3 regions of the Bradyrhizobium sp. SZCCHNRI3043 genome follow, and region 1 is predicted to be linked to each of the others. Evidence: predicted binding sites of a transcription regulator. Region 1 holds the regulator's gene; each other region holds the start of a gene.

The links. The regulator PhoB, encoded in region 1, activates phosphate uptake and scavenging genes when phosphate is short. The targets are predictions, from matches to a motif close to TGTCATNNANCTGTCAT.
Region 2: the regulator PhoB is predicted to act here: its motif matches at 4,005-4,021, upstream of phnF (phosphonate metabolism transcriptional regulator PhnF).
Region 3: the regulator PhoB is predicted to act here: its motif matches at 4,893-4,909, upstream of QX124_RS21120 (esterase-like activity of phytase family protein).

The regions. Positions count from the first base shown of each region.
Region 1 is NZ_JAUHID010000001.1:651,465-658,673, reverse strand. Features, by position in the region: gene QX124_RS03090 (HoxN/HupN/NixA family nickel/cobalt transporter) at 1-407, opposite strand, end outside; gene QX124_RS03085 (trypsin-like serine protease) at 578-1,894, opposite strand; gene phoB (phosphate regulon transcriptional regulator PhoB) at 2,042-2,749, opposite strand; gene phoU (phosphate signaling complex protein PhoU) at 2,766-3,482, opposite strand; gene pstB (phosphate ABC transporter ATP-binding protein PstB) at 3,513-4,334, opposite strand; gene pstA (phosphate ABC transporter permease PstA) at 4,331-5,212, opposite strand; gene pstC (phosphate ABC transporter permease subunit PstC) at 5,216-6,214, opposite strand; gene pstS (phosphate ABC transporter substrate-binding protein PstS) at 6,311-7,209, opposite strand, start outside.
Region 2 is NZ_JAUHID010000001.1:1,029,314-1,036,522, reverse strand. Features, by position in the region: gene phnL (phosphonate C-P lyase system protein PhnL) at 1-79, opposite strand, end outside; gene phnK (phosphonate C-P lyase system protein PhnK) at 99-893, opposite strand; gene QX124_RS04955 (alpha-D-ribose 1-methylphosphonate 5-phosphate C-P-lyase PhnJ) at 886-1,770, opposite strand; gene QX124_RS04950 (carbon-phosphorus lyase complex subunit PhnI) at 1,767-2,870, opposite strand; gene phnH (phosphonate C-P lyase system protein PhnH) at 2,874-3,485, opposite strand; gene phnG (phosphonate C-P lyase system protein PhnG) at 3,485-3,940, opposite strand; gene phnF (phosphonate metabolism transcriptional regulator PhnF) at 4,059-4,784, shown strand; gene QX124_RS04930 (phosphodiesterase) at 4,822-5,664, opposite strand; gene QX124_RS04925 (ABC transporter ATP-binding protein) at 5,661-6,722, opposite strand; gene QX124_RS04920 (ABC transporter permease) at 6,728-7,209, opposite strand, start outside.
Region 3 is NZ_JAUHID010000011.1:50,651-57,859, reverse strand. Features, by position in the region: partial or broken gene QX124_RS21140 (FtsX-like permease family protein) at 1-22, opposite strand, end outside; gene mgtA (magnesium-translocating P-type ATPase) at 151-2,709, shown strand; gene QX124_RS21130 (DMT family transporter) at 2,854-3,783, shown strand; gene QX124_RS21125 (DMT family transporter) at 3,914-4,858, shown strand; gene QX124_RS21120 (esterase-like activity of phytase family protein) at 4,979-6,334, shown strand; gene QX124_RS21115 (methyl-accepting chemotaxis protein) at 6,408-7,209, opposite strand, start outside.

The sequences.
Region 1 (7,209 bases):
GTGCCGATGACGCCGCCGATCGCCCTGATCGCACTCTCTTCATCCAGGAGGTCGGCGCCGGCGATGAGGCTCACGACGATGGTGGCGATAACGACGACGCTGGAATGGCCGAGCGCAAAATAGAGGCCGGCGGCGCGCGGGGCGCTACCGTCCTGCACCAGCTTCCGCACGACGTTGTCGATGGCCGCGATGTGATCCGCATCGATCGCATGGCGCAGTCCGAGCAGCCAAGCCAGCATCGCGGTGCCGACGATGGCGGGCCGGTCGGCGTAGAGCGCGAACGCCCAGGCCCAGGCGAGCGCGTTGGCGGCGACCAGTCCGGCGACCAGCGCAACGGTCCGGCCGGGCTGCGACCGCCACCACAGCAGCCGCGCGGCCCGAGGATGATCAATTTGAACAATCGTCATACTCGGACTATAGCAAGAGCCAGGCCAGTTCGGTAAGGCCCCGCTGCAGGCGAAAGCTGCAGGAAAACCTGGGTGGCGCTTCCCGGACCGCCCTCTCGCTTGGCAACCCGCTATCCAGTCACGCACAGATCATGACCAGCGGCGGGACCTCGTCTCTCTCGCTCCTTCCCTCACCGCGCCGAGGCACTCTGCGCCGCGATCTCGCGGCGCACGACCGCCTCGAACTGGCTCGCGGGGGCGGCGAACATCAGCCGGGTCTCCTCGTGGAACGCCGAGAAGATGCCGACCACGGCAGGCTGCCCACCGACCTCGGCGAGGATCGGCGAGCCCGAATAGCCGAAATTGGCCAGACAATGCACCGTCAGCAGCATCCCGTCCTTGGTCATGCCGGCGCTGCAATTGCGCTGGCCGGTCGGCGAATAGCGCCGCTCCTGGCCATAGCCGATCTCGGAGATGGTGCCGGCCGTCGTCGCAGCCGCGAGCTCCTCGCGGGTCAGCGCCTTGACCGCCACCGGCTTCGACGGCAGCGCATCCTTCAGCACGATCAGCGCCCAATCGGCGGGCGAGCGGTCGAGCGACCATCTGTCGTGCCGGGTCGGGACGAAATCGGGCGCCACGATCAGCTTGTCGGCGACCGACGATGCCGCCGGCGTGCCACGGTTCATGCCGGCCAGGAAGCGGACATTGCCGGGGCTGACCTGCGCCACGCCGTTGAAGACGCAATGCGCGGCGGTGAGCACGACGCGCGGCGCCACCAGGGTGCCGGTGCACCAGCCGCCGCTCGAGTATTGCGCGACGGTGACGACGCCGATCGACGACGCCGGCCAGGAGGTGGGATCGACGACCTCGCCGATGTGGCGATCGAGCCCGAGCAGTTGCTCCGGACGCGGAGTGGCAATGCCCGCATCCGCCGATTCCGGTTTCGGCTGCCAGGACGCAATGGCGCTCTGGGCCTGGACGCGCTGCGGCTCGGTCAACCTGACCCGCTGCACGTCGCGGCCGGCCGATCGCACGCCACTACGGCCCGCCATCACCAGCCAGGCATAGCCCTGCACGACGTCCTGTTTCACACCGCGGCCGTCGAGCAGCATCAGGCCGAGCATGTATTGCGACTGGGCGAAGCCCTGCGCCGCCGCGCGGCTGAACCAGCGACTGGCTTCGCCGTAGTTCGAGGCAACACCCTCGCCATTGACGTAGGCGATGCCGAGATAATGTTGCGCGACGGCTAGCCCCTGATCGGCGGCCTTGCGGTACCAGGCCAGCGCCTCGCTCGGATTACGCGGCACGCCCCAGCCGAACGCCTGCATGAAGCCGACGTCGAACTGCGCCCGCGCATCGCCCTTGGCGGCCAGCGGCAGCAGCCGTCGCATCGCCGCCGCATGCTGCCCGTTGCCTGCCGCCGCGACCGCGTCTTCGAGCTCGGCGGCCGGGGCGCCCGCCGCGCCGCCGAGCAGCACGGCAAGAGATATGATGATGGTCTTGATCAAGGGCGTCCGCTGGGACCGAAACATCGTGACGGGCCACGAAGCAGACACGATCAAGACGGCGGCGGCGTGGCGGAAAGCGGACCGCGATCTCCTCAATCGGGCCCGCTCGCGCCTCACACCTGCTTCGTCCTCACGTCCGATCGCCCCTTACACCTGCTCGCTCTTGGCGAAGCGATCATCGAGCGCATAACCGGCGCCGCGCACGGTGCGGATCGGGTCCTGCTCGCGGCCGGGATTGAGCAGCTTGCGCAGGCGGCCGATATGGACGTCGACGGTGCGCTCGTCGATGTAGATGTCGCGGCCCCAGACGCTGTCGAGCAGCTGTTCGCGGCTGAACACGCGGCCGGGGTGCTCGAGGAAGAATTCGAGCAGGCGGTATTCGGTCGGGCCGAGATCGATCGGCCGCCCCGAGCGCGCCACGCGGCGTTTCTCGCGGTCGAGCTCGATGTCGCCATAGGACAGCACGGTCGCCAGCCGCTCCGGGCTCGCCCGCCGCAGCAGGCCTTTCACGCGCGCCAGGAGCTCCGGCACCGAGAACGGCTTGACGATGTAGTCGTCGGCGCCGGTGGCGAGTCCGCGCACGCGCTCGCTCTCCTCGCCGCGCGCCGTCAGCATGATGATCGGCAGTTGCCGGGTCTCGGAGCGCGCGCGCAGGCGGCGGCACAACTCGATGCCGGAGAGGCCCGGCAGCATCCAGTCGAGCACGACGAGATCCGGAACGCGCTCCTTCAGCCGCGTGTCGGCCTCGTCGCCGCGCGCCACGGTCTCGACCTCGTAGCCTTCGGCCTCGAGGTTGTAGCGCAGCAGCGTCGTCAGCGCCTCCTCGTCCTCCACCACCAGAATTCGGGCGCCCATGTCTGAACCGTCTCTCTTAGTTACCGGGAATCGTCGTCGCGAAGCTCGTCATGTCGCCCTTCGGGCGCTTGTCCATGATCTGCTGGCCTTCGATCATATAGAATACAGTCTCGGCGATGTTGGTCGCGTGATCGCCGATGCGCTCGATGTTCTTGGCGCAGAACATCAGGTGGATGCAGAACGAGATGTTGCGCGGATCCTCCATCATGTAGGTCAGGAGCTCGCGGAACAGCGAGGTGCAGATGGCGTCGACTTCCTCGTCGCCCTTCCACACCGTCATCGCCGCCGGCAGGTCATGCGCGGCATAGGCGTCCAGCACCGTCTTGACCTGCGACTGCACCAGATCGGTCATGTGCTCGAGGCCGCGGATCAGCTTCAGCGGATGGAAGTCGCTCTCCAGCGCCGCGACGCGCTTGCCGATGTTCTTGGCGAGGTCGCCGATGCGCTCCAGATCGGTCGCCACGCGCATCGCGCCGACGATCTCGCGCAGGTCGACCGCCATCGGCTGGCGACGGGCGATCGTGAGCACGGCGCGCTCCTCGATGATGCGCTGCAGCTTGTCGACCTCGGCGTCGGTGGCGACCACCTTCTGGCCGAGCGCGATGTCGCGCCGCACCAGCGCATCGACGGAATCGACGATCAGCCGCTCTGCGAGGCCGCCCATCTCCGATACCAGACGGGTGAGGTCCTGCAGATCGCTGTCGAACGCCTTGGCGGTATGTTCACTGGCCATGATGATCTCCTGAAGACAATGTCGTCGGCGTCAGCCGAACCGGCCGGTGATGTAATCCTGGGTCCGCCGATCACTCGGCGAGGTGAAGATCTTGCTGGTGTCGTCGAACTCGATCAGCTCGCCGAGATACATGAAGGCGGTCTTGTCGGAGACGCGCGCCGCCTGCTGCATGTTATGCGTCACGATGGCGATCGTATAGTTTTCGGCGAGCTCCTGGATCAGCTCCTCGACCTTGGCGGTCGAGATCGGATCGAGCGCCGAGCACGGCTCGTCGAACAAGATCACCTCCGGCCGGACCGCCACGGTGCGCGCGATGCACAGTCGCTGCTGCTGGCCGCCGGACAGCGACAGGCCCGAGGCGTTGAGCTTGTCCTTGACCTCGTTCCACAACGCGCCGCCGCGCAGCGCCTTCTCGACCCGGTCGTCCATCTCCGACTTCGATATCTTCTCATAGAGGCGGATGCCAAAGGCGATGTTCTCGTAGATCGTCATCGGGAACGGCGTCGGCTTCTGGAACACCATGCCGACCCGGGCGCGCAGCAGATTCAGATCGAGCTTGGGATCGAGGATGTTGGTGTTGTCGAGCATCAGCTGCCCGGTCGCGCGCTGGCCCGGATAGAGATCGTACATCCGGTTGAAGATGCGCAGCAGCGTGGACTTGCCGCAGCCGGACGGGCCGATGAACGCGGTGACGCGGTTGGTGCCCAGCGACAGGTTGATGTTCTTCAGCGCGTGATGGTCGCCGTAGTAGAAGTTGAGGTTGCGCGCAGTCACCTTGGCCGGCGCATCCGGAAGCGCCTTGCCGTGAAGAGCGTGATTGGGCTGACTGACGGAGACGGACAGTTCGGTCATTTGGTGTTCCTCTCGGCGCCGAGAATGCGTGCACCGATGTTCAGGGCGAGCACGGCCAGAGTGATGAGAAGGGCTCCGCTCCAGGCCAGTTGCTTCCAGTAGGCATAAGGGCTCTGGACGAAATTGTTGATGGTGACGGGCAGGTTCGCCATCGTCCTGGAAAGGTTGAGGCTCCAGAACTGGTTCGACAGCGCGGTGAACAGCAGAGGCGCGGTCTCGCCGGCGACGCGGGCGGTGGCAAGCAGCACGCCGGTGATGAGGCCCGAGCGCGCCGCCCGATAGGCGATGCGGCGGATCACCAGCGAGCGCGGCAGGCCGAGCGCAGACGCCGCCTCGCGCAGCGGGTTGGGCACGAGCAGCAGCATGTCCTCGGTGGTGCGCAGCACCACCGGGATCACGATGACCGCCAATGCAAGGGAACCCGCGAGTGCCGAGAAGCCGCCCATCGGCACCACGACCGCACCATAGATGAACAGGCCGATGATGATCGAGGGCGCCGACAGCAGGATGTCGTTGATGAAGCGGATCACCGAGGTCAGGCGGTCGTTGCGGCCGTATTCGGCGAGATAGGTGCCGGCGAACAGGCCGAGCGGCGCGCCGATGCCGACGCCGATGATCGTCATGATCAAGGAGCCGACGATGGCGTTGCGCAGGCCGCCTTCGCTGGAGCCGGGTGGCGGCGTGTCGGCGGCAAAAACCTGCAGGCTGAGGCCGGCGAGTCCGTTATAGAACAGCGTGAACAGGATCAGCGCCAGCCAGGTGACGCCGAACATCGCGGCGGCGACGCAGAGGCCGCGGATCACGATGTCCCTGCGGCGCCGGCGCGCATAGATCGGATTGACCGGCGCATCGAGTGTAAGCGTATCAGCGCTGGACATGGCTTATCTTCCCGCCTTGGCTTCGAGCCGCATGAGCATCAGCCGCGCGCTCGCCAGCACGAAGAAGGTGAGCACGAACAGCAGCAGACCGAGCAGGATCAGGCTCGACTGGTGCAGCCCGTCGCTCTCCTGGAATTCGGAGGCGATGGCGGCCGAGATCGTGGTGCCCGGCGCGAAGATCGAGGATGAGATCCGGAACGAGTTGCCGATGATGAAGGTCACCGCCATCGTTTCGCCGAGCGCACGGCCCAGCGCCAGCATGACGCCGCCGATGACGCCGACGCGGGTGTAGGGAATGACGACGCTGCGCACGACCTCCCAGGTGGTGCAGCCGACCCCGTAGGCGGCTTCCTTCAGCACCGGCGGGACGGTCTTGAACACGTCGACCGAGATCGAGGTGATGAACGGCAACACCATGATCGCCAGGATCAGCGAGGCGTTGAACAGGCTGAGATAGGACGGCGGACCGGCGAAGATGTCCTGCAGCACGGGGATGCCGGCGCAGAGATTGATCATGAACGGCTGGAACGTATAGGCCAGGAACGGCCCCAGCACGAAGAAGCCCCACATGCCGTAGATGATCGAAGGAATGCCGGCGAGCAGCTCGATCGCAAGTCCGATCGGACGGCGCAGCCATTGCGGGCACAGCTCGGTGAGGAAGATCGCAATGCCCAGACCGACCGGAATGGCGATCAGCATCGCGATGAAGGACGTGACCAAGGTGCCGTAGATAGGGCCGAGCGCGCCGAGCACCGGCGGATCGGCCGACGGCGCCCAGCGCCGCGTCCACAGGAATTCGAAGCCATATTCTCTCATGGCCGGCCATGCGCCAACGATGAGCGACAGGATGATGCCGCCCAGGATCAACAGGACGGAGATCGCGGACAGCCGCGTGATCCAATAGAAGGTCACGTCGCCGAGCTTGAAGGCGTTGAGCGCGCGTGCCCGGTCATAGGGTCCGGCAGCGGCCGCGATATCGCTGACTTCGGTCTGAACCGCCATCTCTGCCAATTCTGCCCCCTGTTCCTTGGACACGCCGCAACCCCGGTAGCGTCCCTCCCCCGGAGGCCGGGAGAGGGGATTTTCGATACGTCCAGCTCAGCTCTTGATGTCGGCCGACCAGGTCTTCTCGATCAGCTTCACGACGCTGTCGGGCATCGGGATGTAGTCGAGCTCCTCAGCCATCTTGCCGCCCTTCTCGAACGACCACTTGAAGAACTTGATGGCTTCGCCGGACGCCGCCTTGTCGGCCGGCTCCTTGTGCATCAGGATGAAGGTCGCCGCCGTCATCGGCCAGGACTTGTCGCCGGGCTGGTTGGCGAGGATCACGTAGTAGCCGGGGGCCTTGGCCCAGTCGGCATTCGCGGCCGCGGCCTGGAAGGCCTCGACGGTCGGCTGCACGGTCTTGCCGGCTTTGTTCATCATGCCGGTGTAGGTGAGCTTGTTCTGCTTGGCATAGGCGTACTCGACATAGCCGATCGAGTTCTTGGTCTGGCCGATGTTGCCGGACACACCCTCGTTGCCCTTGGCGCCGACACCGACCGGCCACTCGACGGCGGTGTTGAAGCCGATCTTGCTCTTCCAGTCGGCGCTCACCTCGGAGAGGTAGTAGGTGAAGTTGAAGGTCGTGCCCGAGCCGTCGGAGCGGCGGACCACGGCGATCGCATCGGACGGCAGCTTGACGCTGGGGTTGAGCTTCTTGATCGCGGCGTCATCCCACTTGGTGATCTTGCCGAGATAGATGTTGGCGAGCGTCTCGCCGTCCAGCACCATCTCGCCCGGCTTCACGCCCTCGAGGTTGACGACCGGCACGATGCCGCCCATCACCATCGGCCACTGCACCAGGCCGTCCTTCTCGAGCTGCTCGGCCTTGAGCGGCGCGTCGGTGGCGCCAAAGGTCACGGTCTTGGCCTGGATCTGCTTGATGCCGCCGCCAGAACCGATCGACTGGTAGTTCAGACCGTTGCCGGTCTCCTTCTTGTAGGCGTCCGCCCACT
Region 2 (7,209 bases), 380 kb from region 1:
CCACGGGCAGCGGTATGCCGCCCTGCAGATGCATGGTGAAGGTCTTCTCTGCATTCTCGACATCGATCATCACGGTCATCGCATTGGGCCCAATTGCATCATGGCGGCAGGATCGAGGACACGAGGAGCTGCGTGTAAGGCTCGCGCGGATCATCGAGCACCTGGTCGGTGAGACCGGTCTCGATCACCCGCCCCTCCTTCATGACCATCACACGATGAGACAGCAACCGCGCCACGGCCAGATCGTGGGTCACGACGATGGCGGCGAGGCCGAGCTCGTTGACGAGGCTGCGCATCAGATCGAGCAGGCGCGCCTGCACGGATACGTCGAGCCCCCCAGTCGGCTCATCCATGAACACGAGCCTGGGCTCGGTCACGAGATTGCGCGCGATCTGCAGCCGCTGCCGCATGCCGCCGGAATAGGTCCGCGGCGCATCGTCGATGCGGGCGACGTCGATCTCCACGCGCGCGAGCCATGACGAGGCGGTCTGCCTGATCCGGCCATAGTTATTCCAGCCGACCGCCATCAGCCGCTCGCCGACATTGGCGCCCGCCGAAACCGCCATGCGCAGGCCTTGCGCCGGGTCCTGATGGACATAGCCCCAATCGGTGCGGAACAGAAAACGGCGTTCGGCCTCCCCGAGCCCGGCAAGATCGCGCAGCACCCCGTCACGCATCCGATAGGACACGCGGCCAGCCGTCGGCGCCAGTTGCGCCGACAACATCTGCAAGAGTGTCGATTTGCCCGAGCCGGACTCGCCGACAATGGCGAGCACCTCGCCTGGATAGAGCACGAAGGAGACGTCGCGGCATGCCGCCAACCGGCCGTAGCTCTTTGCAAGCCCCTCGGCGACGAGCAGCGGCTGATCGGAGGCGCTGATCATCTCAGCCATGGGCGCTCTCCCTGTGCGGGGCGGCGCTCTGCGCGCCACGATGTCCGGACGCCTGGCGGCCCTCGCAGTAATCGGTATCGGAGCACACGAACATGCGGCTGCCCTTGTCGTCGGTCACGATCTCGTCCAGATAGGAATCCTCCGCGCCGCACAGCGCGCAGGGCGCGTCGAACTTGTAACGCGTGAACGGATGGTCCTCGAAATCCAGCGAGACGACCGGCGTATAGGGCGGAATGGCATAGATTCGCTTCTCGCGTCCCGCACCGAACAATTGCAGCGCCGGGCAATTGTCCATCTTGGGATTGTCGAACTTGGGCGTCGGTGACGGATCCATCACGTAGCGCGCATTGACCTTGACCGGATAGGCGTAGGAGGTCGCGATATGACCGAAACGTGCGATGTCCTCATAGAGCTTGACGTGCATCAGGCCATACTCGGCCAGCGCATGCATGCGGCGGGTCTCGGTCTCGCGCGGCTCGAGAAAGCGCAGCGGCTCCGGGATCGGCACCTGATAGACCAGCACCTGCCCCTCGTGAAGCGGCGCCTCGGGAATTCGGTGACGGGTCTGAATCACGCTCGCCTCTTCCGTCGACGTCGTGGTCGCGACGCCCGCGGTCTTGGCGAAGAACTTGCGAATCGAGATCGCATTTGTCGTATCGTCCGAGCCCTGGTCAATGACCTTGAGCACATCGTCGGGACCGAGAATGGCGGCGGTGACCTGCACGCCGCCGGTGCCCCAGCCATAGGGCATCGGCATCTCGCGGCTCGCGAACGGCACCTGATAGCCGGGAATCGCGATCGCCTTCAGGATCGCGCGGCGGATCATCCGCTTGGTCTGCTCGTCGAGATAAGCGAAGTTGTACGTCGGCGCGTTCATTCCGCAGCTTCCTTCAATTCAGGAGCGGCATTGGCCTCGGCGAATTCCTGGCGCAGCTTGCGCAGCAGGCCGAGCTCGGACTGGAAGTCGACATAATGCGGCAGCTTCAGATGCTCGACGAACCCGGTCGCCTGCACATTGTCGGAGTGCGACATCACGAACTCCTCATCCTGCGCCGGTGCAACCATATCCTCGCCGAGCTCGCGCGCGCGCAAGGCTCGGTCGACGAGGGCCATCGACATCGTCTTGCGCTCGCTCTGCCCGAAGGCGAGGCCATAACCGCGCGTGAAGCACGGCGGTTCGGTCGCCGACCCCTTGAACTGGTTCACCATCTGGCATTCGGTCAGCTCGACCGATCCGAGCGGCACCGCAAAGCCGATCTCCTCGGCCAAGAACTCGACCTCGACTTCGCCGAAGCGGATTTCGCCGGCAAAGGGATGGTTGCGGCCATAGCCGCGCTGGGTCGAGTAGCCGAGCGCGAGCAGAAATCCCTCATCACCGCGTGCGAGATTCTGCAACCGCAGATCACGATCGGCGGGAAAGCTCAGAGGATCGCGGGTGAGATCGCCGACCGGCGCGCCAACCTCGGCTTGCGGCGACGGCTCGATCAAGCCGTCCTGGCCGAGAATGTCGGTGACACGTGGCGTCGGCGCATTCGGCGCCTCGGCACGGGCCGGCGGCTCCGGCTCGGCGCCTGCCGCCAACTGCGGATCGAGCAGCCGATGCGTATAGTCGAAGGTCGGCCCGAGCACCTGGCCGCCGGGAATGTCCTTGAAGGTCGACGAGACGCGCCGCTGCACCCGCATCGCACCGGTGTCGACCGGCTCGGTCGCACCGAAGCGCGGCAGGGTCGCGCGGAAGGCGCGCACCAGGAAGATCGCCTCGATCAGATCACCCCGTGCCTGCTTGATTGCGAGCGCCGCGAGCTCGCGGTCGTACAGCGAGCCTTCGCTCATCACGCGATCGACGGCAAGCCCCAACTGCTCGGAGATCTGCACCAGCGACAGCTCCGGCACGTCGCGATCACCCCGGCGCTCATGCGCCAGCAGCCGGTGCGCGTTCTCGATGGCGCGCTCGCCACCTTTCACGGCGACATACATGCCTTACTCTCCTGCGGAAACGAGTCGCGTCGTCCGCGGGATGGCGACGATGGACGAGCCATCGACCAGCACCACATCGACACCACGCGGAAACAGCTTCTCATTGATCGACAGCCGCTCGAACAGGTCGGCGGGCGCGACCGTTGCACGGAACAATGTCGTCCCGTCGATGCCCGGACCGCGCAGCTTGAACGCCGGCCCTCCGGACAAGCTCGGCACCTGCAGGATCAGCGTCGTCGAGCGATCGGGGTACTCAGCACTGCCGAGCGCGAATGAATTCAGATCAGGCAGCGCTTCGGGGTCTGCCGCCACTGCAAAGCAGGCGAGCGCGGCATTGGCGACGATCGGCGCCCCGGTGTGAAACTTGAGCCAGGCGCCGACCTCGGGCGTGCCGGCGAGCGGCGCATCGAGCCAGATCGGCGTATCGTGATCGAACAGAGTCAACGCGATCGCGGCGGCACCAGGCATCAAGGACGAGGGCCGGCCGACATTGACCTCGACCTGCCGCACATTTCCCGGACGCGCCATGGCCTCCATGACGGTACGGAAGGTCGATTGCGCGGACAGGACATTGTCGGCGAAACCAGGCTGCAGATCGGAAGCGGCGGCAGCCATCAGCCTTCTCCTCGCACCATCGTATAGAAATCGACACGCGTGGCCGCAGCCTCCTCTGCGCGGTGCTCGCGCGAAGTGCGCATCTGCGCCTGCAGCGGCGCAACCACCTGCGTCTCGATCGATCGCGTGTGGCTTGATGACTGGATCATCGCGTCACACAGCGCCATCAGACGCGCCTTGGCGGCGTCGCGTCCCAGCACATAGCCGAACCCGACCTCGCCGCTCTCCAGCCGCACCGCGGCGCGCGACACCGTCGCCTCGCCGACATTGAACGGCGCTCCATCACCGCCGATCCGGCCCCGCAGCATCACGAGGCCATTCTCCGCCGGGCGCAGGTCGCGATGCTCAGGCAGCGCGAGGCTATCGAGCCTGGCGCGGATGTCCACACGCGAGGCATGCGCCAATACCCGCATCGCCGCCCTGCGCCGGTCCTGCATCGCCGTCTCGCCGTCCATCTTCATCCCGATCTTGCCGTCGCGAAGTTGTCTATGTTAATAGACAACTTCGTAACGAAGCGCCATGACTGTTTGATGACATGGACGTGATTTCGAGGCCGGAGAGCGGAGAGCCGCGATGAGCATGCAGGGCGCCGATTCGGGCGTGGCGCTGTGGCGGCGGGTGGCCGACGGCATCGAGCGCGACATCGCCGACGGCCGCTTCGCCGCCGGCACGCGCCTGCCCGGCGAGACCGAGATCGCCGAAACCTACCGCGTCAACCGTCATACGGTGCGTCGCGCGCTCGCGACCTTGGCGGAACGCGGCCTCGTGCGCGCCGAGCGCGGCAGCGGCACCTATGTCGAAGCGCCTCGTCTGTCATATCCCCTGAGATCGCGAACCAGGTTCTCCGAGATCGTGGGCGCCGGCGGGCGTGAGCCTCGTGGGCAGTTGATCGCAGCGTCCGAAGAGCCCGCGACGCGCGAACTCGCGCGCGAGCTGCGATTGAAGACAGGTGCACCGCTGGTCCGAATCGAGGCACTGCGTCTTGCCGACAAGACCCCGATCTGCGTCAGCACGTCCTGGCTGTCGTCCGAGCGATTTCCCGGGGCCGGTCACATCTTCGCGTCAGTCCGCTCGATGACGGCGCTGCTCGCGCATTACGGCATTCGCGACTATCGCCGCGGCACGACCAGGATCACGGCAGCCATCGCCGACGCAAGCGACGCCGCTCGGCTCGACCTCGCGATTGGGCGCCCGGTGCTGGTCGTCGACAGCACCGACATCGATGCCGATGCGAAGCCGCTCGTCAGCAAACGCTCGCGCTTCGCCGCGGAGCGCGTGACCTTCGAGGTCGAGAGCTAGACCAGACGTCCCATCGCTTTGTCGCGTCCTTGCGCGCTCAGTCGATGAGCGTGCCGTCTTGATTGAAGAACGGATGCGGCCCGTCGAAATCCCCGATCGGCACCTGATGAGTGACGATCGTTCCGAATCCCGGTCCTTGAAACCAGGCATGAAGGTGAAAGGCCGGCGGCTCGATCCGGAAGGATGGCGGTCGAAGCTCGGCCAGGTCGAGCGCGACGGCATGGTTCGGCGCCGGACAAATCGCACAGGGAATGCCGGCAAACCGGGTCAGTGCCGCGCGGTGGACGTGACCGCATCCGATCAGTTGCACCCGCGGATGGCGCGTGAGGATGGCCGCGAGATCGTCGGCGTTGCGCAGGTTCTGCCGGTCCATGTGCCAGATGCCAGTGGCGAACGGCGGATGATGCAGAAACAGCAAGGCCGGCTTTTCGCTGGAGGCGGACAGCGTGGCGTCGAGCCATTGGAGACTCGCCTCATCGAGCTCGCCATGCGGATGGCCGGGCACGCTGGAATCGAGCAGAAGCAGATCGAGATCGGCCAACGCCACATGCCGGTTCAGCGGACCGGTAGGTCCACCATGGAGAGTGCCCGGAAACGCCGCGCGCATCAGCTCGCGTGAATCGTGATTGCCGGGCACGGCGGCGAATGGAATCTCGAGTTCGCCGAGAAGATCCTTGAGATGATCGTATTCGGCAGACGACGGCGTATCGACGAGATCGCCCGAGATCACCACCAGATCGAGCTTCGGCTCGAACCGGTTGAGCTCCGTGATGCAACGGGCCAGCGCACGCGCCGTATCGACGCGGCGGTAGGCGAGCCGGCCGGGCGTCTTGATGTGCAGGTCGGATATCTGGGCGATGGTGACAGGACGCGTGCTCATGCTGATCCACCTTGCTCCGGCAGCAGACGAATGGCGCTCGGCTCAATCGACAGGCCGATCCGCTCACCCGCGCTGACCCTGATCGTATTCGGTGCGTCCACCGTCAGTGGAACGGCGGCGGCGTCGCGGACGACGATCCGCTGGCGATCACCGGCGAAGCGGACGCTGTCGACGAGGCCGGTCAGGCACGATGCCGCCGCGCCGACGATCCCGATCGTTTCCGGTCGAACCATCGCCATCGCCTTGCTGCGCGAGCCAGCCTCGGCGATCCGCTGTCTCCCTCCGGGCAGAACGAGGTGGTCGCCGTCGATCGGAGCCTCGATGATGTTGGCCGCGCCGACGAACTCCGCGACGAAGCGGTCGGCTGGCGTGAAATAGATCTCGCGCGGCGTCCCGACCTGGGCGATGGCGCCCTTGCGCATGACCACGATGCGGTCCCCGAGCTCCATGGCTTCGGCCTGGTCATGCGTGACGTAGATTGCCGTGATTCCGAGCGTACGCAACAGGCCGTTGAGCTCGCCGCGCAGGCGCTCTCGCAAGGCCGCATCGAGCGTGGTGAGCGGCTCGTCGAGCAGCAGCACGCTCGGCCGTATCGCGACCGCGCGCGCCAGCGCGACGCGCTGGCGCTGGCCGCCCGAGAGCTGATCGATTCGCCGATCTTCGAGGCCGGCGAGGTTGGTCAGCGTGACCAGCTCCGCGACCCGCGCGGCGCGCTCCGGCTTAGGCACGCCGCGGATCTTGAGCCCGTAGCCGATATTGTCCGCGACGGTCATGTTGGGGAACAGCGCGTAGGATTGAAACACCATGCCGACGTTGCGCTTCTCGATCGGCTGCCTCGTCAGATCCTTGCCGTCGAAAAGCACGCGCCCGCCCGCATCGGGTGTTTCGAGCCCGGCCACGATCCGCAGCAACGTGGTCTTGCCGCAGCCGGACGGCCCAAGCAGCACCAGCGTCTCACTCTGCGCGATGTCGAGCGTGGCGCGCGCGAGCGCGCAGGTCCCGTCGGCAAAGGTCTTGCCGCAATTCTCGACCTTCAGCGCGGCTCCATGCCGGGTCATCGTGCTCACCGCAGGCTCCCTCTCTCGCCGATCCATTGCATGGCCACCAGCAGCGGGATGATCATGACGAAGAAGATCAGCGTGTAGGCGGATGCGACCTCCAGCCGCATCGATGCGTAGCTGTCGGCGAGGCCGACCGGCAGCGTCTTGGTCAGCGGCGTATGCAACATCCAGGTCAAGTTGAATTCTCCGAGGGATAGCGTCACCACCATGAGGCTGCCGGCCAGGATCCCCGGCGCGGCATTGGGAACGATGACATCGATGAAGCGGCGCCATGGCGCCGCCCCGACCGACGCGGCGCCCTCATCGAGCGACTTGACGTCGATGGTCGCGAACACAGCCATCACGGAGCGCACCATGAAAGGCATCGTGAAGATCACATGGCCGGCGAGGATGAACAGCCATGAGCGACGGAAGCTGCCGAAGCCACCATAGGTGAGCAGCAGCGCCAGCGCGATGGCGAGCCCGGGAATCGCGAGCGGCAAGG
Region 3 (7,209 bases), on a different contig from region 1:
CGATCAGCACGGCGGCGATGCGGCGCATTGCGGCAACCGAGGCCATCACGGCAGCGGGATGTTGCGCTAGGTCAACCGCCGCCCGGAGAGCTTCATGCAAATCAACCATGATGACCACGACTATTCATCCACCAACTTGGACAGGCCCGCGTGAGCACTGAGACGACCTCCGGCCCGCACCAATTTTGGCGCCTGTCGCCCGCACAGGCGGGCGCGACGCTCGGCTGCGACCTGAACGGTCTCGGCGCGGCCGACGCCGAGCAGCGGCTGCAACGCTACGGCCACAACGCCGATGCGCCCTCGCACGTCGTGGGTCCATTGCGCGCCGTGCTCCGCCGCCTACTCGAGCCGCTGTCGCTGATCCTGCTGGTGGCGGGCATCATCTCGATGGTGACGGGAGACGTGATCGGCGGCGCCATCATCGTTCTCATCCTGACGCTGTCGATCGGCCTCGACACGGTTCAGGAGGGACATGCCGTCAAGGCGGCCGAGGAGCTCCGCCGCTCCGTCGCCTTGAAGGCCGAGGTCAAGCGGGATGGCGCCTATCGCCAGATCGACGTCGAGGCGGTCGTTCCCGGAGACATCCTGCGCGTACGCGCGGGCGACATCGTTCCTGCCGATGCGCTGGTCATCGAAAGCAAGGCGTTCACCGCCGGCGAGGCGGCGCTCACGGGAGAGCCCTATCCCGTGACGAAACAGGCCGGCATTCCGGCCGTTGAGAACGACACGTCGAATGCGCTGTTCCGCGGCTCGGTGGCGCAGACCGGCGAGGCCGTCGCCATCGTCGTCAACACTGGACCGAACACGATGTTCGGCGCGGCCGCCGCGGCGCTCGCCGAGGGGCAGGCGCGCACGCCGTTCGAGCGCGACCTGCATGAATTCGGCCTCGTCATCGCGCGGCTTACGCTGGCCCTGGTCGTGATCGTGCTCACGGTTCGCGTCGTATTCGGACGCGATGTGCTCGACTCGCTGTTGTTCTCGGTCGCGCTCGCGGTCGGATTGACGCCCGAGCTGCTGCCGATGATCACGACGGTGACACTGTCGCGCGGCGCACTGCGCATGGCCAAGCGCAAGGTGATCGTGAAGCGGCTTGCGGCGATTCATGATCTCGGCGCGATGTCGGTGCTGTGCACCGACAAGACGGGAACACTGACATCCGCGGAGATCACGCTCGCCCGCAGCGTCGCGCCCGACGGCACCGACCATCCGCGAGCTGCGGAGCTCGGCGCGATCGCGGCCGCACTCGGCGGTGATCGCGGCTCGCTCGATTGCGCGCTCGTCGCAGGCGCCAATCATGCGGCCGAGGGATGGTCCTTGGGCGGCCAGCAGACCTTCGACTTCTCGCGCCGGCTCGGCTCGGTGCTGGCGATCCGCGGCCAGGATCGGATCCTGATCGTGAAGGGCGCGCCTGAGGCGGTGATCGAGTTGTGCACGCAGCAGCGGCATGGCGGCACGTTCGCGCCGCTCGACGACAACGGCCGCACCGAGATGTACGAGCGCGTTCACGCGCTCGCACGCGAGGGCTTGCGCACGGTCGCGATCGCGTCACGGCCGTGGAACGGCGCGCCGCGCGAGATCGAAACCGACGACGAGCAGGAACTGATCTTCGAAGGGCTGTGCGCGTTCGCCGATCCGCCCAAGCCGACCGCGGCGGCAGCGATCGCGCAGCTTGCCCGCGCCGGCATCGCGCTGAAGATCCTCTCCGGCGACGATCCCGTCGTGGTCAAGCGGCTGGCCGGCCTGGTCGGGCTGAAGGCGGATCGCGTGCTGTCCGGCAGCGACATCGCCGAGCTCAGCGACGACGCGCTCGCGGTGCAGGTGCACTCGGCCGATGCGTTCGGCCGTCTCGCGCCCGATCAGAAATCGCGCATCGTCAAGGCGCTGCAGGCCTCCGGCGAGATCGTTGGCTTCCTCGGGGACGGCATCAACGATGCGCCGGCGCTGAAGGCGGCCGACATCGGCCTGTCCGTCGAAGGCGCCACCGGCGTCGCCCAATCGGCCGCCGACATCATCCTGCTCGCCTCTGATCTCGACGTCGTCGCCAACGGCGTCGAAGAAGGCCGACGCACCTTCGCCAACATCCTGAAGTATGTCCGAATGGGCGCGAGCTCGAATGTCGGCAACATGCTGTCGATGGCCGCCGCATCGATGGTGCTGCCGTTCCTGCCGATGCTGCCGACGCAGATCCTGCTCAACAATCTGCTCTACGATCTCTCCGAGCTCGGCATTCCGTTCGACCGCGTGAGCCGGCAGGCGACCGCGCGGCCGCAGCGCTGGGATATGAAGCGGCTCATGCGCTTTGCCGCGATCATGGGGCCCCTGTCGTCCCTGTTCGACTTTCTCACCTTCGGCGCGCTGCTGTATTTGTTCCATGCGACGCCCGATGAGTTCCGCACCGCATGGTTCCTCGAATCGATGGCAACCCAGATTCTCGTCATCTTCATCATCCGGACCAATGGGCGGCCATGGAGCAACCGGGCGGATCCGATGCTGACGGCTTCGTCGCTCACTGCGCTCGCCGTCGCACTGGTCGTGCCCTTCACACCGGCCGGCGCATGGTTCGGCTTCGTTGCACCGCCCCTCGCCGTCTTGGCTGCCATCGCCGCCCTCGTCGTCGCCTATCTGGTCAGTGCGGAGGGCCTCAAATCGCTCGCGGTGCGATCCGGACCGCGGAGACCGCACCGGGGACACGCTCGTGCGCGATCTTGACGACGACCATAGCTGCATGGTCGCGATGCATCTGCCCTCTTGATAGGCAGCTGCAATTGGTGTCTGTCGAAAGCGCCGGGAGGAACGGCGGCCGGACATCCCGGCCGCGCGCCGCGGCGCATCGAACCAGGCCAACACCGCCGCATGTCCGCCGCCGATCCCACCGCGTCCGCCGCGCCCACGCGCGCCTGGATCGCCAACCAGCCCTATGTGCTGCTCAGCATCACGGCGCTGTGCTGGGCCGGCAACTCGATCGTCGGGCGGCTTGCCGCCGGCCACATCCCGCCGGTGACATTGTCGTTCCTGCGCTGGTCGCTCGCCTTCCTGCTGATCCTGCCGCTCGCCTGGAAACAGCTGCGCCAGGACTGGCCCGCGATCCGGTCGCGGCTCGGCATCATGATCGCGTTGTCCGTGACGGGCATCGGCGCCTTCAACACGCTGCAATACTGGTCGCTCGAATATACGCAGGCACTCAACACCCTGCTGCTGCAGTCGGCTGGTCCGCTGATCGTGGCAATTTGGTCGATGCTGCTGTTGCGCGTGCACCTGACCCTGGCGCAGGCCATCGGCATCGTGCTGTCGCTCGTGGGCGTGCTGCTCATCCTGACGCGCGGTCACCCCACCGCGCTGGCCGACATCAGCTTCAACAGAGGGGATCTGATCTTCCTGCTCGCGATGGCGGTGTTCGGCTTCTACTCGGTGCTGACGATCAAGCGGCCGCAGATCCACGGCCTGTCGATGGTCGCCTTCACCTTCGGTTGCGGCGCAGCCAGCCTCATTCCGCTGCTGATCTGGGAACTCAACGCGCGACCGGTCATGGCGCTCGACGCGCAGAACCTGTTGTCGCTGCTCTACGTCGCCATCTTTCCTTCGACGATCGCCTATCTCTGCTTCAATCGCGGCGTGCTCCTGATCGGCGCCAATCGCGCCGCGCCATTCTTTCACGTGGTCCCGGTGTTCGGCTCGATCATGGCCTTCGTGTTCCTCGGCGAGCAGCCGGAGGTCTTCCACGTGATCGGCTTCGCGCTGGTGCTCGCCGGCGTGTTCGTGGCGTCGCGCAAGCAGGCGACCTGATATCCACGTCCTGCGCGCGCCCCCGCGGCCCTTTGCTATCCGATGCATGGCACCAATCCGCTGCGCCGGCTTGCGAGGGGATACGATTCAGCCCAGATTGCCTCGTCTCTCCAAGCACGCTTGGCTGCCTTTGCCTGCCCAACACCGTCATCCGCTCTCCTGGCTGAACAACCAGCCCTATCTGCTGCTCACGCTGGCCTCGCTGTTCTGGGCCGGCAACATCGTGCTCGCGCGCTATGTGGCCGGTCATGTCCCGCCGCTGACCTTGTCCTGCATCCGCTGGGTCGGAACGTTCCTGATGCTGTGGCCTTTCGCCCGCGCGCATCTCGCCCGCGACTGGCGAACATTGCGCGCGCATTGGCCGCTGATCCTGCTGTTGTCGCTGACGGGCTTTGCCATCAACAACGCGCTGTCCTATTGGGCGATGCAATATACCCAGGCGCTGAACGGTCTCCTGATCCAATCCTCGACGCCGCTGTTCGTCGCGCTGTGGTCGCTGGCCTTGTTCGGTGTGCGCCTGACCATCGCCCAATTCGCCGGCATTGCGATGTCGCTGATCGGCGTGCTGGTGATCCTGCTGCGCGGCGATCTCGGTGCGCTCGCCGGCATCCAATTCAACCGCGGTGACCTGATGTTTGCGGGCGCGCTGATGGTATTCGGGCTCTACTCGGCCGCCATGACGCGACGGCCGGCGGTGCACCAGCTGTCGCTGATCTCAGCCTGCACGGCGGCCGGCGCCGTGCTGCTGCTGCCGTTCGCGGCTTGGGAATACGCGTCGGGCTTCGTGCTCAAGCCCGATCTGCTGTCGGTCCTGACGCTCGGCTACGTGGTCGTGTTTGCGTCGACACTGGCCTACCTGTTCTTCAATCGCGGCATCAGCCTGATCGGACCGAACCGCGCCGCGCCGTTCCTCCATCTGGTGCCATTGTTCGGCTCGGTGCTCGCGATCCTGCTCCTCGGCGAGGAGCTCAGGCTGTTCCACCTTGCGGGCTACGCGCTGGTCATTGCCGGAGTGATCATCGCGTCGCGGGTCCCGATCCGGCCTCCCGGCACGGGTGACCGGCTCAAGGTGTGAGCGTGCGGCAAGACGCCTCATGAAGACCGGGGAGCATCATCCGGCTGTCATCGAAATGTCAGCGGCGCGTCAGGCCTCCTGTTCAGAACGGCGCGTGTTCAAGCTCCCAGGAGGCTTTTCATGCATCGATATCTTCTTACCACCGTGGCCGCGATGGTCCTCAGCGCCGGCTCCGCATTCGCCCAGGGCGAAGGCGAATTCCCGGCGACGCTCTCCGGCCATGCCGTGATGCCGGCCGAGTCCTTCGTCGAGGCGCCGGCCGATGCCCCGAACGATCTCAAGACCTCCGGCAAATACACCACCGGCAAGCGCATCGACGCGATCGGCAGCGTGATGGGCAAGTCCTATGAGCGTCCGACCGGGGTGTCGCTCCCGTTCAAGGGACAACCTCTCCAGGGCCACTCCGGCATCAAGAAGATGGCCGACGGCACGTTCTGGGTCCTCACCGACAACGGCATGGGCTCGCGCTACAACTCGCCCGACTCGATGCTCTATCTGAACCACCACAAGATCGACTGGACCAGCGGCAAGGTCGAGCGGCTCGAGACGATCTTCCTGCATGATCCCGACAGGAAGGTTCCCTTCCGCATCGTCCATGAGGACACCGCCAAGCGCTATTTGACCGGTGCTGATTTCGATACCGAGGGCTTCCAGATCATCGGCGACAATCTCTGGATCGGCGACGAGTTCGGTCCCTACGTCATCAAGGCGGACAGGACCGGCAAGGTGCTGGCCGTGTTCGACACGGTCGCCGACGGCAAGCCGGTGCGCTCGCCCGACCATTGGGCGGTGCAATCGCCGGGCGCGCCAGGCGCGACCTATGCGAACGTCAACCTGCGGCGCTCGAAGGGCTACGAAGGCTTCGCGTCCTCGGTCGACGGCAAGTTCATCTACGGCCTGCTCGAAGGCCCGCTGTGGGACGCCGAGAAGAAGGATTGGGAGAAGGTCGACGGCAAGGAAGCCTCGCGCATCCTCGAATTCGACGTCGCGGCGGAGCGGTTCACCGGCCGGTTTTGGCAGTACGTGTTCGAGCAGAACGGCAACGCGATCGGCGACTTCAACATGATCGATCCGACCCAGGGTCTGATCATCGAGCGCGACAATGGCGAGGGCACCAGCGACAAGGCCTGCCCGCAGGGCACGCGCGGCGACAACTGCTTTCCCGATCTCGCCAAGTTCAAGCGCGTCTACAAGATCGAACTCTCCGACGCCAACGTCGGCAAGCCGCTCCGCAAGATCGCCTCTATCGACCTGATGAAGATCAAGGATCCGGACAACAAGGCGCGCAAGCCGCTCAACGACGGCGTGCTCGCCTTCCCGTTCTTCACGATCGAGAATGTCGACCGCGTCGACGACACCCACATCATCGTCGGCAACGACAACAACCTGCCGTTCTCGTCCAGCCGGGATCCCAACAAGGCCGACGACAACGAGTTCGTGCTGCTGGAGGTCGGCGACTTCCTCAAAGCCAAGTGACGGCTGGCACGCCTACGACTTGACGGCCGCCGTTGATCCGAGAGCCCCGGATCAACGGCGCGCCCTGACCTGATCAGGCCGTTCGCACCTTCGCCATGAAGCCATCGACGGCCTGCTGCAGCAGGCCCGACTGGCTGTCGAGCTCGCGCGCGCTCGACAGCACTTCGGAGGCAGCCATGCCGGTCGCTTCCGCCGCCTTGGTGACGCCGCCGATATGGGCGCTGATCTCGTTGGAGCCTGCAGCGACGGACTGGATGTTGCGGGCGATCTCGCGCGTCGCGTCGCCCTGCTGCGCGATCGAGGTCGAGATCGAATTGGTGATCTCGCTCATCTGCGCGATGGTCTGGGTGATGCCGCTGATGGCGGTGACCGCATCCTGGGTCGAGGTCTGCATCGCCGCGACCTGTGCCGAAATCTCCTCGGTCGCCTTCGCCGTCTGGTTGGCGAGCGCCTTCACCTCCGAGGCGACGACGGCAAAGCCCTTGCCGGACTCGCCGGCGCGCGCGGCTTCGATGGTGGCGTTCAGCGCCAGCAGGTTGGTCTGCGCCGCGATCGAGTGGATCAGCTTGACGACCTCGCCGATCTTCTCGGCGCCGGTCGACAGCACCTGAACGGTCGCATTGGTGCGCTCCGCATCGCCCACGGCTTTGCTCGCAATCTCGCTGGAACGGGCGACCTGGCGCGAAATCTCATTGACCGAGCTCGACAGCTCTTCGGCCGCGGCCGCGACCGTGCCGACATTGTCATTGGCGCTCTGGGTGGCGGCGCTGACGGTCGAGGCGCGCGAGCTGGCATCGCTCGCGGTCGAGGTCATCGATTGCGCGGTGTGCTGCATGCTCTCGGCCGCCGACGCCACCGAGCGGACGATGCCGTTG